4 regions of the Paenibacillus sp. N3/727 genome follow, and region 3 is predicted to be linked to each of the others. Evidence: riboswitches for the same ligand, from Rfam matches in the RefSeq annotation. Region 3 holds a riboswitch; each other region holds the start of a gene.

Evidence for each region. A riboswitch is a leader RNA that binds a small molecule or an ion and turns the genes downstream of it on or off. The one in region 3 is predicted to bind cobalamin.
Region 1: it holds a riboswitch for cobalamin, as region 3 does, so the genes downstream of both, MNQ98_RS20525 (1-propanol dehydrogenase PduQ) here and MNQ98_RS24470 (ABC transporter substrate-binding protein) in region 3, are expected to answer to the same signal.
Region 2: it holds a riboswitch for cobalamin, as region 3 does, so the genes downstream of both, MNQ98_RS07720 (anaerobic ribonucleoside triphosphate reductase) here and MNQ98_RS24470 (ABC transporter substrate-binding protein) in region 3, are expected to answer to the same signal.
Region 4: it holds a riboswitch for cobalamin, as region 3 does, so the genes downstream of both, MNQ98_RS05210 (S-layer homology domain-containing protein) here and MNQ98_RS24470 (ABC transporter substrate-binding protein) in region 3, are expected to answer to the same signal.

What each region holds. Positions count from the first base shown of each region.
Region 1 covers NZ_CP093336.1:4,447,562-4,450,712, forward strand. Annotated here, with positions in the region: gene eutS (ethanolamine utilization microcompartment protein EutS) at 1-237, opposite strand, end outside; gene MNQ98_RS20525 (1-propanol dehydrogenase PduQ) at 434-1,576, opposite strand; adenosylcobalamin (AdoCbl) riboswitch at 1,971-2,122, opposite strand; gene MNQ98_RS20530 (VOC family protein) at 2,199-2,591, opposite strand; gene MNQ98_RS20535 (PhzF family phenazine biosynthesis protein) at 2,630-3,151, opposite strand, start outside.
Region 2 covers NZ_CP093336.1:1,721,281-1,724,431, reverse strand. Annotated here, with positions in the region: gene MNQ98_RS07720 (anaerobic ribonucleoside triphosphate reductase) at 1-1,386, opposite strand, end outside; cobalamin riboswitch at 1,591-1,771, opposite strand; gene MNQ98_RS07715 (PCYCGC domain-containing protein) at 1,882-2,418, opposite strand; gene crcB (fluoride efflux transporter CrcB) at 2,462-2,815, opposite strand; gene crcB (fluoride efflux transporter CrcB) at 2,812-3,151, opposite strand, start outside.
Region 3 covers NZ_CP093336.1:5,264,264-5,267,414, reverse strand. Annotated here, with positions in the region: gene cbiB (adenosylcobinamide-phosphate synthase CbiB) at 1-293, shown strand, start outside; gene MNQ98_RS24475 (histidine phosphatase family protein) at 284-874, shown strand; cobalamin riboswitch at 958-1,169, shown strand; gene MNQ98_RS24470 (ABC transporter substrate-binding protein) at 1,407-2,414, shown strand; gene cobT (nicotinate-nucleotide--dimethylbenzimidazole phosphoribosyltransferase) at 2,453-3,151, shown strand, end outside.
Region 4 covers NZ_CP093336.1:1,168,741-1,171,891, reverse strand. Annotated here, with positions in the region: gene MNQ98_RS05210 (S-layer homology domain-containing protein) at 1-1,843, opposite strand, end outside; cobalamin riboswitch at 1,997-2,196, opposite strand; gene MNQ98_RS05205 (ABC transporter permease) at 2,337-3,151, opposite strand, start outside.

The sequences.
Region 1 (3,151 bases), 820 kb from region 3:
GAAGCGATCAACGAAGCCGATCTGCACGCCGGCTGCTTTGGTTGCAATGTCGGCCGAGATAATAGATGCTTCGCTCGGCGTAATAGTCATAATACCAATGGCATCCCTCGCATCGCTTCCCAAGCCCAGCTTCTTGTAAATATCCGGATTAGGGTTCGCGATAATATGAGCCAGCGTTACCTGTTTCCCCGGCACATACTCTTGAATGACACGTTGTTTTTCGCTATGTTGATCCATACCATCATCCCATCTCATGAAAGAAAAAGACACATATAGTTGTAAAAAAACATAAAGACCCCTTAAAAAGTTCACACGGAATTTTTAAGAAGCCTCTTCGCTTTTATTTGTATGCAACACGCCGTTGTGTTACTTTCACTATATTTTAACCTGCAAACAATGTCAATATCATTACGAACGAAACTTAACTCCAGATTCAGGATTGAAACATTTTGTTCAAAATTTCAACAATATCTGCTTCGGCAGGAACGCGTGGATTCGTGGCCGTACATCCGTCTTGTAGCGCTCCTTCTGCAATTTCCTCTCTCATCTTTTCAAGTGTAGATAATTCCACGCCGCATTCTCTCAGCGTTTGCGGCATATGCAATTGCTTCTGAAGCTGCTTGATCGCCTGCACCAGACTACGAACGCCGCTCTTTGCATTAGGAGCCGACAGCCCCAAGCTTTTGGAGATTTCGGCATATCTTGCCGCTACTGCACTACTCTCTTCTCTACCATAACCCGGTTTGTAATCCGCATTGAATTCAATGACATGCGTCAGAAGCAGTGAATTCATACGCCCGTGCGCAATCTTGAATTTAGCTCCAGCCACATGAGCGATCCCATGATTAAGCCCGAGCGACGTAATATTAAACGCCATACCAGCCAGACAAGAAGCATTGTGCATTTTCTCTCGTGCTTCGAGATCATTACCGTCATTATAGGCTCTTGGCAAATAGGCAAAGACCAGCTTGATTGCCTTCTCAGCCAGCGCATCGGAAATATCGTTCGCCTTGGTGGATACATACGCTTCAATCGCATGGGTCAGTACATCCATTCCTGTGTCGGCGGTTATGAAATCAGGCACGCTTTTGACCAATTCCGGGTCCAAAATGGCTTCTTGCGGTAGCATGTCATCGGACACCAGTGGATACTTGATGTTCTTCTCCTTGTCACTGATGACGGAGAAAGACGTTACTTCTGATCCCGTTCCACTTGTTGTCGGAATCGCTACGAACGGAATATCGTACTTTTTCAATATTTTTTGAGCGAAAAGCTTCATCGCCTTGGCCGCATCAATAGCGGAACCCCCGCCAATCGCAATAATTAGGTCGGCCTGAAACGCTCCGAGCGCTTCAACGCCCTCAGTTACGATTTCAACTGGGGGATCGGGCACGATATTGCTGAAAATGTATTGTTCGTTGCTGTCATGCAGCCGTTCAAACAACATGTTAATCATACCCGACTTGATCATAAACGGGTCTGTTACAACGAAGATCCGTCTATTTCTCCATTCCGTCAGGCGATCCAGCGCACCTTGTCCGAGATAGATGTCGGTTTTAATCGATATTTTGTCCATGTAAGGCACCTCCAAGGAATAATTGACAACAAAAAAAGAGGCCTCTAAAAGGAACATATCCCTTCAAAGCCTCTTTGCTTGTTATATATTGTGCACGCCATTGTGCAGCTTATCATCATTCAATTGTCCATCTCTACTGTACAACGTAATTCGGATACTCGTCAACCGAATCTTGTCTGCCATTCTCGGCAAGTGAGCGGTTCATTATAAAAAAAAGGGGACATGCACGCCATTGTGCATATTGTTCTTCATCATTGAAGAACCTCCCGCTTGCTTGTTGTTATACCTCATTGTATATGTTCGGCGGCGAGCACCTGGCCTTGCCGACAGCAGTGTCGGCAGCCTATCTTGCAACGTAAAAAAGCCTAGTGAGGCGTTATACGTCACTAGACTTGTAAACCAGTCACTTTCGCCTCGAAATGACTGGCCAGACAAAGTTACTAGGCAAACGACCTGACTTAAGATCGAGCATTCGATCTATCACAGTGGCGGGACCGCGTTGGATTTGCACCAAACTTCCATTACCTATAACTTTTTCTATTGTGTATGACGTGAATGGGTGTCCATTCGACATTATTATAGCATAAACATTCGGGTTGGCAATATGCAAAAATAATTTCCATTATTGTTTTTTACCAGAGCCGAAACCAATAACATAGTTATCAGGATCACTGACGGCAAATTCCTTCCATGCTCCCCAACCCATTTCCGTCAATACAGGTTCCTGAGTAAATTGGGCACCCTTAAGCTTCAATTCTTCATATAGCTCGTCCAACTCGGTATGTGTATCGATATAGGCGTATGTATCCCAAGCAACCTCCTGATCTTGTCCTGCTTTGTTAGGTGAAACATCATCCGGTGAGTTGGCCTGAATCAGCTTGAATCCGAGAGCAAAATCATCACGAACAGCCCAGAAATCGGTAACATCACAGCCTAATACATTGGAATAATATACTTTGGATTGTTCCAGATCAGAAACAAGTAGCACCTTTACTGAAGATTGAATTTTACTCATCCTATATCATCCTCCATAAAATGTTATCAAAACTGTTATCACATTCGTATAAAAGGGAGATATTCCACTTCAAACTCTTTAACCAAGACCGCTGTGCCTGAAATGAAAATATCCATCTCATTTTGTCGTATGGCGTGTACATGCACTTTTCCATCCCTATTGATCTCTTGCCCCTGCTCTACGATAAATTGAATATCATTCGAATCTTGATCTATATAGGTTAAATAGTAAGCGCCCATTACGCCCGAGGCCGTACCTGTTACCGGATCTTCAACTGTACCAGAGTAAGGGGATGAAAAATGTCTCGCATGCATAAACGCATTCTCGTCATAGGTTTCAAAACAAAAAGGATGTACAGACGCTTTGGGGTTCTGGGCTAATATTTCAGGAAACTGTTTATTGTTTGGCTTCATGATTTTGAAACTATCCAATTGCCTTATTGGAACTAATAAAGTCCAAATTCCTGTACTACCATAAACAATGGGCTTCGTGACATCCAAACAGTCTTCAGTTAATCCCATGGACTCTGCTAGTTTTCGGGTATCTCCACCAAAAGGAAT
Region 2 (3,151 bases), 2.8 Mb from region 3:
GCTCATATCTGGATCTTGTCGCTTATCCATTACTATGCCATGCTCAATCCCAAGCCGTACGAGGTTGATCGTGTTAAAAGACAAATTCCCTTTCCCGCTCAACCGATTTCTGCCGAAACGGTCCGAGATCGTTCGTGTACGGCATCCCATAGTCGCAATGATCGTATCTGGATCTTCCGGGCGGTAATAGGGAAGATTGAACGATGCATCCACATTTACAAAATTTGGATATAAGCGGCGACTGGAGCACTCTACCGCTTTAAGGAACAGATCGTAGTTCGGATCACCTTCCGCCTGATTTATCCCGTTTTTACATTGAAATATATGCTGCGGGAATATCGGTGTCTCTCCACGTCCAAGTCCTCTCATGGTAGCGTCAAGAAGTGCATGAGAAACTAATCTTCCCTCTGTAGAAGTGCACATCCCGTAATTTAACGAGGTAAACGGAATTTGCCCCCCTGCCCGACTGCTCATCGTGTTCAAATTATGGATCAGAGATTCCGCGGCTTGCTTGGTCTCGTTTATAGTCTCTTCATATGCAAACTTATATGTACGAGGATAAATCTCTTCAAGCGAGTGGTTATCCATATGCAGATCCAAATCCGAAATGTCTTTTCCTAAGTTCATGTCGCCTTCACTGAAATAAGAAAGCCCTTTTCGAAAATGTTTACGGAAGGACTTACCCACGTAAGGCGCCAAATCCCAATCTATTTTATTGCCAGATACCCCGCCGAACTGACTGTTCTGCTGAGACTGAAATATGATGGCTACCAGTGCCATAGCGGTCATGATGCTTTGTGGAGGACGGACCGAACCGTTCCCCGTATTAAAGCCGTTTGCCAGCAGCCGATCAAATGGAATGAAAATACAATTAGTCGTTCCGAGTGCATATTGATCTAAGTCATGCACATATACATATCCGTTTTTCACAGCCTCGTTCAACGGTTTTGGCAGCATAAAACTGGTCGCCATCCACTTGGCATATTCCGATCCGATCCGGCTCATTTTCCCACTGAATGATTCACCGTTCAAATTGGCATTTTCCCGAAGCAGATCCAGATCCTTAACACCGATAACGTTGGTGCTGATCTTGTACAGCTCTCCGCGCATTATGCGTTCTCTGTCACGTGCCTCACGGTACTCTGTATAAGCTTCAGCTGTTTGCTTATAACCAGTTTCATTCAAAAAATGTATGACAAGGTCCTGTATTTCTTCCACAGACATTTGCTCCAAGCCAGCTGTTTCAGCTTCCACCAATAGACCGATCCGGGACGATTCCTCATTTCTGGAAGTTCCTTCAGTAGCCTGAAAAGCTTTACTCACTGCACTTATAATCCGTGTAACTTCAAACGCCACACATGTTCCGTCCCTCTTGGTCACCTTCATCACAAATTCCTCCTATGGCAAATACCTATACAGGTGTATTCATCAACCCCTCACGGTGTGCGGTACGATTGAAGTGAATAATAAAAGAAGCATGCTGCCGCAAGTCTGCGGAATACATGCTTCATAAAGAACCGTTTAATCCAGTCAAATAGAAACGGACCAGACAACCCTTCATTCGAAACACTTCCCTATCAACCGTAGGCACACCGTGTTGTCTTAATGGCAGGTATCTGGCTTCAGTTCACAAACTGGCGGAGAAAACCGGATGGATTGGTTGGTTTGTTCTCCTTGAGAAGCTGTTACAGTGGCGGGACCGCTCCGGATTTTCACCGGATTCCCTTTTAAGACCGGACATATCCGATCTACCATCAAGCACTATATGTAGTTGTTACATCAAACAATATAACAACATATAGATTTTAACTGTAACATTAATCACAGGTGGAAACTTCCGGAGGGGGCGTGCACCATATGGCATCGATAGATTACAGGAAATTAATTCGCTTCTGTCGGCATTGGTGTAGGGGTCGGTTTCGCGTAACCTGTCTTATATTTTTCATCGATCGTGTTGCGGATTTCAGTCAAACTTTTTCCTTCACTGTCCATCTTGGCTGATTCTACTGCGATTTCCAGACAAACACCACATCGTGTGCCGTGATCATCCCACACAATGCTGCCGTCTTCTTTAACCTCATTGATGAAACAGTTCAGATTACTCTTGTGCCCTGCACTTTCACCGCAGCCGCAGTAGCATGGAATCCAGGTAAGCACATCTTTTTCCTGAGCTGCGAGTGCATATATCGTACGCATCTCATCGCTTTTACCGTCCAAGAACGTTGGCAGCTCCTTCGCAGACGCTGTAACTTCTTGAAGATCTCCATTAGCAAGCTTGTTTTGTGAACCATGTTCGTGAACCGTTTCAGCTCCTTGCTTACTCTCTGCAGGCTCTTGTGCCTTCTCAGCACCGCAACCACCCAGTACCAGACCTGCAGACAGCACCAATACTGCAAATTTACGTTTGTACATACTCATTTCCTCCCCAAAATGGCCACAAAATCCCTTTATTGATTCATTTCTAAGCCGCTATATAGAGTCCTGTCCATGCCCCTGCAAGACCCAGCATAACCGATATGAGCACATATAAGAATGCTTGTATGTATTGCTTGTTTCCTGCCAAGGTGACCGCTTCATAACCAAAGGTTGAAAATGTGGTAAACGCGCCGCAAAAGCCGGTACCGAGCATTCTGTAAACGGCTTCAGACAGATGGTCTGCATAACCTGCAAGAAATCCAAGTATGATGGAACCGACCAAATTTACGAGAAGCGTAGCCCACGGGAATGTCCCCTGTGCTTTTTTTCCAAGCCAAACACCAACGCAATAACGGGAAACCGCTCCGGCAATCCCGCCTAATCCTATCCACAAAATCACACTGCCGCACCTTCTTGCTTTGAAGACATCTTCCGTCCCAGCCAAACACCGATACAGGACATGAGCAGACCGCCAACAACACTTATGACTACATAGATCACGGCGACTGCGTTCTGACCATTACCGATTAACCTGACTGTATCCACTGTAAAGGTTGAAAATGTCGTAAACGCCCCCGTAAACCCGGTGCCGATGAGCAGACGAACCTGTGTTGAAATATGTGTGGAAGATAAGCAGTAAGTCAAAAACCAGCCTAGAAACAGGCATCCCGCCAGGTTGATGAACAGGATAGCTGCCGGAAAGCCGTTTAGTGGAGCAGGTATTATCTCATCCAGA
Region 3 (3,151 bases):
GTCTGGATTACAAAAAATCTTATCGTACCATAAGACACGATGCCCGTCTCCATCCAAGTCCCAACAGTGGATTTCCTGAATCAGCTGTAGCTGGAGCTTTAGGGATTCGGCTCGGAGGCGAGAACGCCTATAACGGTGTGGTATCTTTTCGTGCATATATGGGCGAATATTCCCGTCCGATGGATAAAGGGGATATTCAGTCAACCGTAAGATTGATGCTGGCTGCATCATTATTATTCCTGCTCCTGAGCATACTTACTATATGGAGTATAGGTGGTACACTATGGGGTTAGAGTTGGTATGTATTCGTCATGGGAAAACGCAGTGGAATAAGGATAAACGATATTTAGGTCATACAGATATAGGAATTCTCCAAGAATCATTGACGGAGCTCTTACCTGTGAAAAATGCCCTTGAAGGAAGAACGTTTCATAAGATATTCTGTAGTGACTTAAAGAGGTGTAGGGAAACGCTCGATTGGATTTATTCTGCTTCAACAGATAGAGTGGTCTTCGATAACCGTTTGCGAGAAATGGATTTTGGAGATTGGGAGGGGAAGACATACGGTCAGTTAAAGCATTCTAGGATCTACCGGGAATGGCTGGACAATCCTCAATCCGTGACTCCTCCAGGAGGTGAAGCCTGGAAGCATTTTCAGGGGAGGCTGGCAGATTTTATGAACAGTCTGACCTGTTGGGTGAAGGAAGAGGGTAAGGATAACCACGTGCTAATGGTGACTCATGGAGGAGTGATAAGACAACTAGCCACTATGACCATTCCAGGTTCGACCTTCTGGGATTTCTCTGCAGATCCGGGGAGCTTGTTAACGTTGAAGTTGACATGTGATAAGGGCAAATGGATAGGACACTTGTGAGTGAGCCATTAGAGCAAGGGGTTGTAAGGTGTCCCTATCTAACCTATAATTTTAAATTGAGAAGTAAGTCTTGTATCTAAATGAATATAAAAAACTTGTGAGGTCTAGATTAGAAGCGCAAAATATGTGCTTTTATTACCTAGTTAATGGGGAAGCCGGTGAAATTCCGGCACGGTCCCGCCACTGTAAACAGGGATATTCTCGATTTACCACTGTTCTGCGACAAGCAGAATGGGAAGGTGAGGATATTAGCGAACCTGTGAGTCAGGAGACCTGCCTTATGAGTAGTACGACGGTCCTTCGAGGAAAGGATTACGTTTGGCTTGTGGAAGTACTGCGATTTTAACCCGGTACATAGCCGCGGGACTCATGGCAATTACTATGAACCCCGTATGACGTAATCCCTGATTCTTTCTTGTAAAAGAAGATCAGGTTTTTTTTGTTGCACAGACTATCGTTGAGATCATTCATTGAAATAACAAGGGGAGCATCTCGCAGAACATGAAAACGAAGATAGAGGAGAGAAATCACAATGAAACAAATGTGGAAGAGTTGGACTACGGGTGCTATTACGATCATGCTGGTACTAGCGCTCGCAGCTTGCGGAAGCAATAATGAACCGAAACAAGGGACAGAACCGGCACCGGCAGCAACAGAACAAGTGAATCCCCCCGCTGAAGAGACAAGTGTACTGAAAACAGAGTATCCTCTAACTGTAAAGGATGCTACAGGTGAGACTCTTACATTTAAAGAGGCGCCAAAGAAGATTATATCCATCTCGCCTGCAGAGACAGAAAGCTTGTTTGCGCTAGGGTTAGATGAGCAGATTATCGGTGTTTCTGACTATGATGATTATCCGGAAGCAGCAACAACCAAGCCAAAAATGGGTGGTTTGTATAATCCTAACGAGGAAGCAATTATTGCAGCACAACCTGACCTCGTAGTAACAGGTATCTCTATGAGTGCAGAAGCTGCACAGCATTTGCGTGATCTGGGTATCACTATCTTCAAGACAGATCCGAAAACGGTGAATGATGTTATTGCAAATATTGAATTGTTTGGACAAATATCGGATCATCAAGAAGAAGCAAAGACGGTTATAGACAAAATGAAACAAGAGCAGAATGAAGTAACAGAAGCGGTTAAATCACTTACACCTGAACAGAAAAAGAAAGTATATATCGAGTTTTCCCCTGGTTGGACGGTAGGTAGTGGTGAGTTTATGGATGAATTAATCACTCTAGCTGGTGGAGTTAACGTTGCTGCTGATACAGCGGGATGGTATGAAATCAGTGAAGAGAAAATCATTAAAGATAATCCTGATGTGATTCTGTTCTCAAAGAATGTTATTGATGACAAAACACAGAAAACGTTAGACCAAATGATTAAAGCACGTAGTGGGTGGGATCAAATAACGGCTGTTAAGAATGATGCTGTTTATGGATTAGACGATAACCTGGTTAGTCGACCTGGTCCACGTGTGACAGAAGGTCTCAAAGAAATAGCAAAAGCGATCTATCCTGAGCTGTTGAAGCCATAAGTAGTCACAACTAAGAGCAATTAAAGGAGCAATGATGTATGAGACAAGGAATCATGGAACGTATCGGAGAAATTCGCGGTCTTGATCAAGCTGCGATTCAGGCTGCAAAATCACATATAAGTAACCTTACTGTCCCTCCGGGAAGCTTGGGTAAGTTGGAGGCAATGGCAATACAGCTTGCTGGGATCACTGGAGTAGTAAAGCCTTCTTTTGACCGTAGAGAAGTTATTATTATGGCAGGAGATCATGGTGTATGTGAAGAGGGCGTGAGTGCCTTTCCACAAGAAGTTACACCTCAAATGATTCATAATTTCCTTGCGGGTGGTGCAGCTGTTAACGTTCTTGCCAGACAAGCAGGTGCAGAAGTTGTATGTGTGGATATCGGTGTGAATAGTGAGTTGTCCCATCCTGAACTCCTATCGCGTAAAATTCGGTATGGTACAGCTAATATGGCACAAGGTCCTGCAATGACTTATGAAGAAGCGATTCAGTCTATTCTTGTTGGTGTGAAGGTAGTTGAAGATGCTGTCAGACGTGGCGTTCAACTATTTATTACTGGCGAAATGGGAATTGGAAACACGACGGCAAGCTCAGCGGTAACCTGTGCACTTTCTAATATTCCAGTCAGCGATGCGGTTGGAAGAGGGACAGGAATTGATGATTCTCGTCTACAGCATAAGATTGCCGTTGTTGAACAAGCGTTGAAGGTCAATGCTCCTGACGCGCTTGATCCTATA
Region 4 (3,151 bases), 2.3 Mb from region 3:
TGTTATCCCATGTTGAAATGACATTCGTATTCGGGTCAACTTCCAAATAAGTACTGTCTGTTTCAGATGTTACATGCGGCAGTTCGCTCTTTGGAAATGCAAGTGTAACTTTGCTTGAGGACAGCGGATCCTGATCCGACCCGACACTCACATTGGTTTCATTCTCATCAATGACAATCGTATGGTCATCGTTTGGATCCGGAATTTCATTTACACTTATGACAACTTCATTACTTGTCTTTTTCCCTGCTGTTGCTGTTGTCAGCGCTTGAATGGAAATATAGCCCGGAGCCGCTTGACCTTCGAAGACAAGCTTCGCTTGTTGATCCGTAAGCAGCGATATTGATTTTAAGTTCAGCCCAGTAGTCTCTGAAGTTACAGACCAACTGTCAACCTGTACTGCCTCGGATAAGAACGTATCGCCAACGAGCTGCACTTCAATCGAAGGATCTACAGTGCCTTGATCAATGGAAGATGCGGACGATATCACAGGCTGACGATCATAATAGAAATGTAGTTCATCGCCATTATTGATCTCATAGGCTGCTGCCCCTGCAGAAGGAGCACTGCCATTCACTTTATAAGCCCAGCCGTCGCTTCCACCCAACTGCCCTTCATTTTGTCCCGCAATGGAGGTAAGGCGCGCCTGGTTTCCATCACCTGTAATGTTATAGCTAATTGACGGATTGGCTTGATCCAGCGCTTGTTTCAGCGCATCCAGTGCTGTCCAAGATTGACCATTCACATCCAGAATGATTGGACTCGGATTATAAATGGGATTGTCTATGCCTTGTACACTAACCTGTACGTTCACGCTCGGGTTAACCGGTGGAAGACTCCCTTCGGCAATTCGCTTCCATACCGACTTTCCATGTTGAATATCAAGTAAACCGATAAGAGCCTGTTCAGTCGACATTCCGTTTTTATCGGTATCTTCTGCTTTCCATTTAAAAGAGCCGTCATCCAATTGGAATCCTGCATACGCATCAACGACGGTATTCCCGTTCATCTGCCAAGCGGGCGACATCATGTCTTCGCCTACGGCAACCAGACCGGATACCGAAGTAGATAAGCTGTTCGAATTATCTCCAGAGCCCCAAGTGCCCGTAGAATTAAAACCACCATTCTCTAGCTGGCGATCCTTTAAGACATTCTTGGCCCGTTCAATGGCAGCATCAACTTCACTCTGCCCCTTGTATTGCCCCAGCGCAAGCAGCGCCATGCCTGTAATATCTGTATCGCTGTTTTCTCCTCCTGAAGCAGACAGACCAAAGCCGCCGTCTTCATACTGCGCTTTGAGCAGGTATTGCAGCGCTTTTTGCTTGGACTCAGCATTCCATGAGCCTACATTCTGTCCGAGCTTCTCTCCGGCATCCAGAGCAAGCATCGCCCAAATATGTTTATTTATACCGCCAATGCCGCCCGTCTCTTGATTTTGATGGGTAGCAAGTTCCGCCCACAGGTTTCGATCGGTTTCCCAAGCGTGAGCCGGGTCTTTTCCCATGGCGAGCAGTGCGAAAATATACCGAACATGATCAGTTAAATTTACGGCATCAGGTTTAAGTCTTGGTGCTTTCGTTTCCCAAGATGGCAGTTTCCACGTTCCATCTTGCAAATCCTGACCTGCGCCCCATAGGCCAACAAGCTGCCACCAGGAATCAATGGTGGATGTAGGATCTTGTCCATAGTACTCTTTATAGTAATTAACCGTACTTTCAATCATGCCGTCTAATTGTGTATTACTTTGACCATTCGCCGCACTCACGACTTGTGGATTCAGTAGAGTAAGCAATAACACAACGCTTAATAGTGCAGATATACTTTGCTTCAACAATCTTTTCATAGGTGTCAACGTTCTCCTCATCGTCAAAATGGAAATAAAAAAACATCTTTCCATATTGGAAAGATGTTCTGTGGCCTGTCTTGCATAACCAAGCAAACGTGCAACTGTAAACAAGCTGCACAAATAAACATCTCCCTCCCATCCTCGTGAGAAATATAGAGCACTTACATGGCAGGTCTCCTGGCTTCGCTTCATCGCTTGACAATCGTCCTTCCTGTTTAAATCTTTAACAGTGGACTACTACCTTGATTGTCAGCTCTGCGTTACAGTGGCGGGACCGCGTCGAACTCTCATCGACCTTCCCTATTAAGCCGCATACTTTATGCATCAGCACCATATAAGCTGTTTCTATTTAATTTTGATAGACTTTTTTTTATATTAACAAAGATTGGTATATTTCACAAAGAAATTTCTCATAGACAGTACAAAAAACGGCCTACATGAAGCAATAAGACCCTTCCACATAGGGAAGGGCCTAGACTTCGTTATATTTTTACTCAATCACCAATATCCGAGGGGATGTGTTCGCGATTACCCTGGACGACAGCCAAGAACCAACCCCTGCCGATATGATACTTACGACTGCAACTCCAATAATACCGCCCCAATGCATAATTAGAGGCACTTCCATAATCCCATAATATGTTAATATATTTTCCAGCAAAATAGGCAGAAGGTATACTCCGACGCATATGCCTAGTAGCGCGCCGATGACAGATAAAGCAACGATCCCTTGGGCTACGGATAATCTAATCCTATTCGATGTTAAGCCAAGTGATTTGTAAATGCCATAGGTTTTGCTGTCTTTTCTAATATTCATACGACAAGTGATGTAAATAATGATGCAAGTGACAACAATAAACAACAATCCCATCATACTCATTGGCAAGATAAGCAGGCCGACAGCCTCTTTAAATACGGAATCTAGTAGCGTTTTCTGAGTTAATGCGGAGAGCGCTTCCTTATATTGCTCATTAATATCACTTACGACCTGATCGGACTGGCTGCTATCATGCAGGTTGATAAAATATGTTTCTGCATTGCTGTAGTCCAGATGATCTGCTTTAATCACATCGACCGTTATTCTTGCAGAATAGGACATATTGGAAATCGCTTGATAAATTCCTGTAACGATGAGCGAATACGGTTTTCCATTGATGTACACCGTTATCACATCACCAATATCTTTGTTAAGCTTCTTCGATACGTTGATACCAATAGCGATTTCGTTCTTGTGAAGGGGATTGGCTCCTCTTAATGTGGAATACCCCAGATCATCATAGTTACCATCAGCAACACCGATATAGA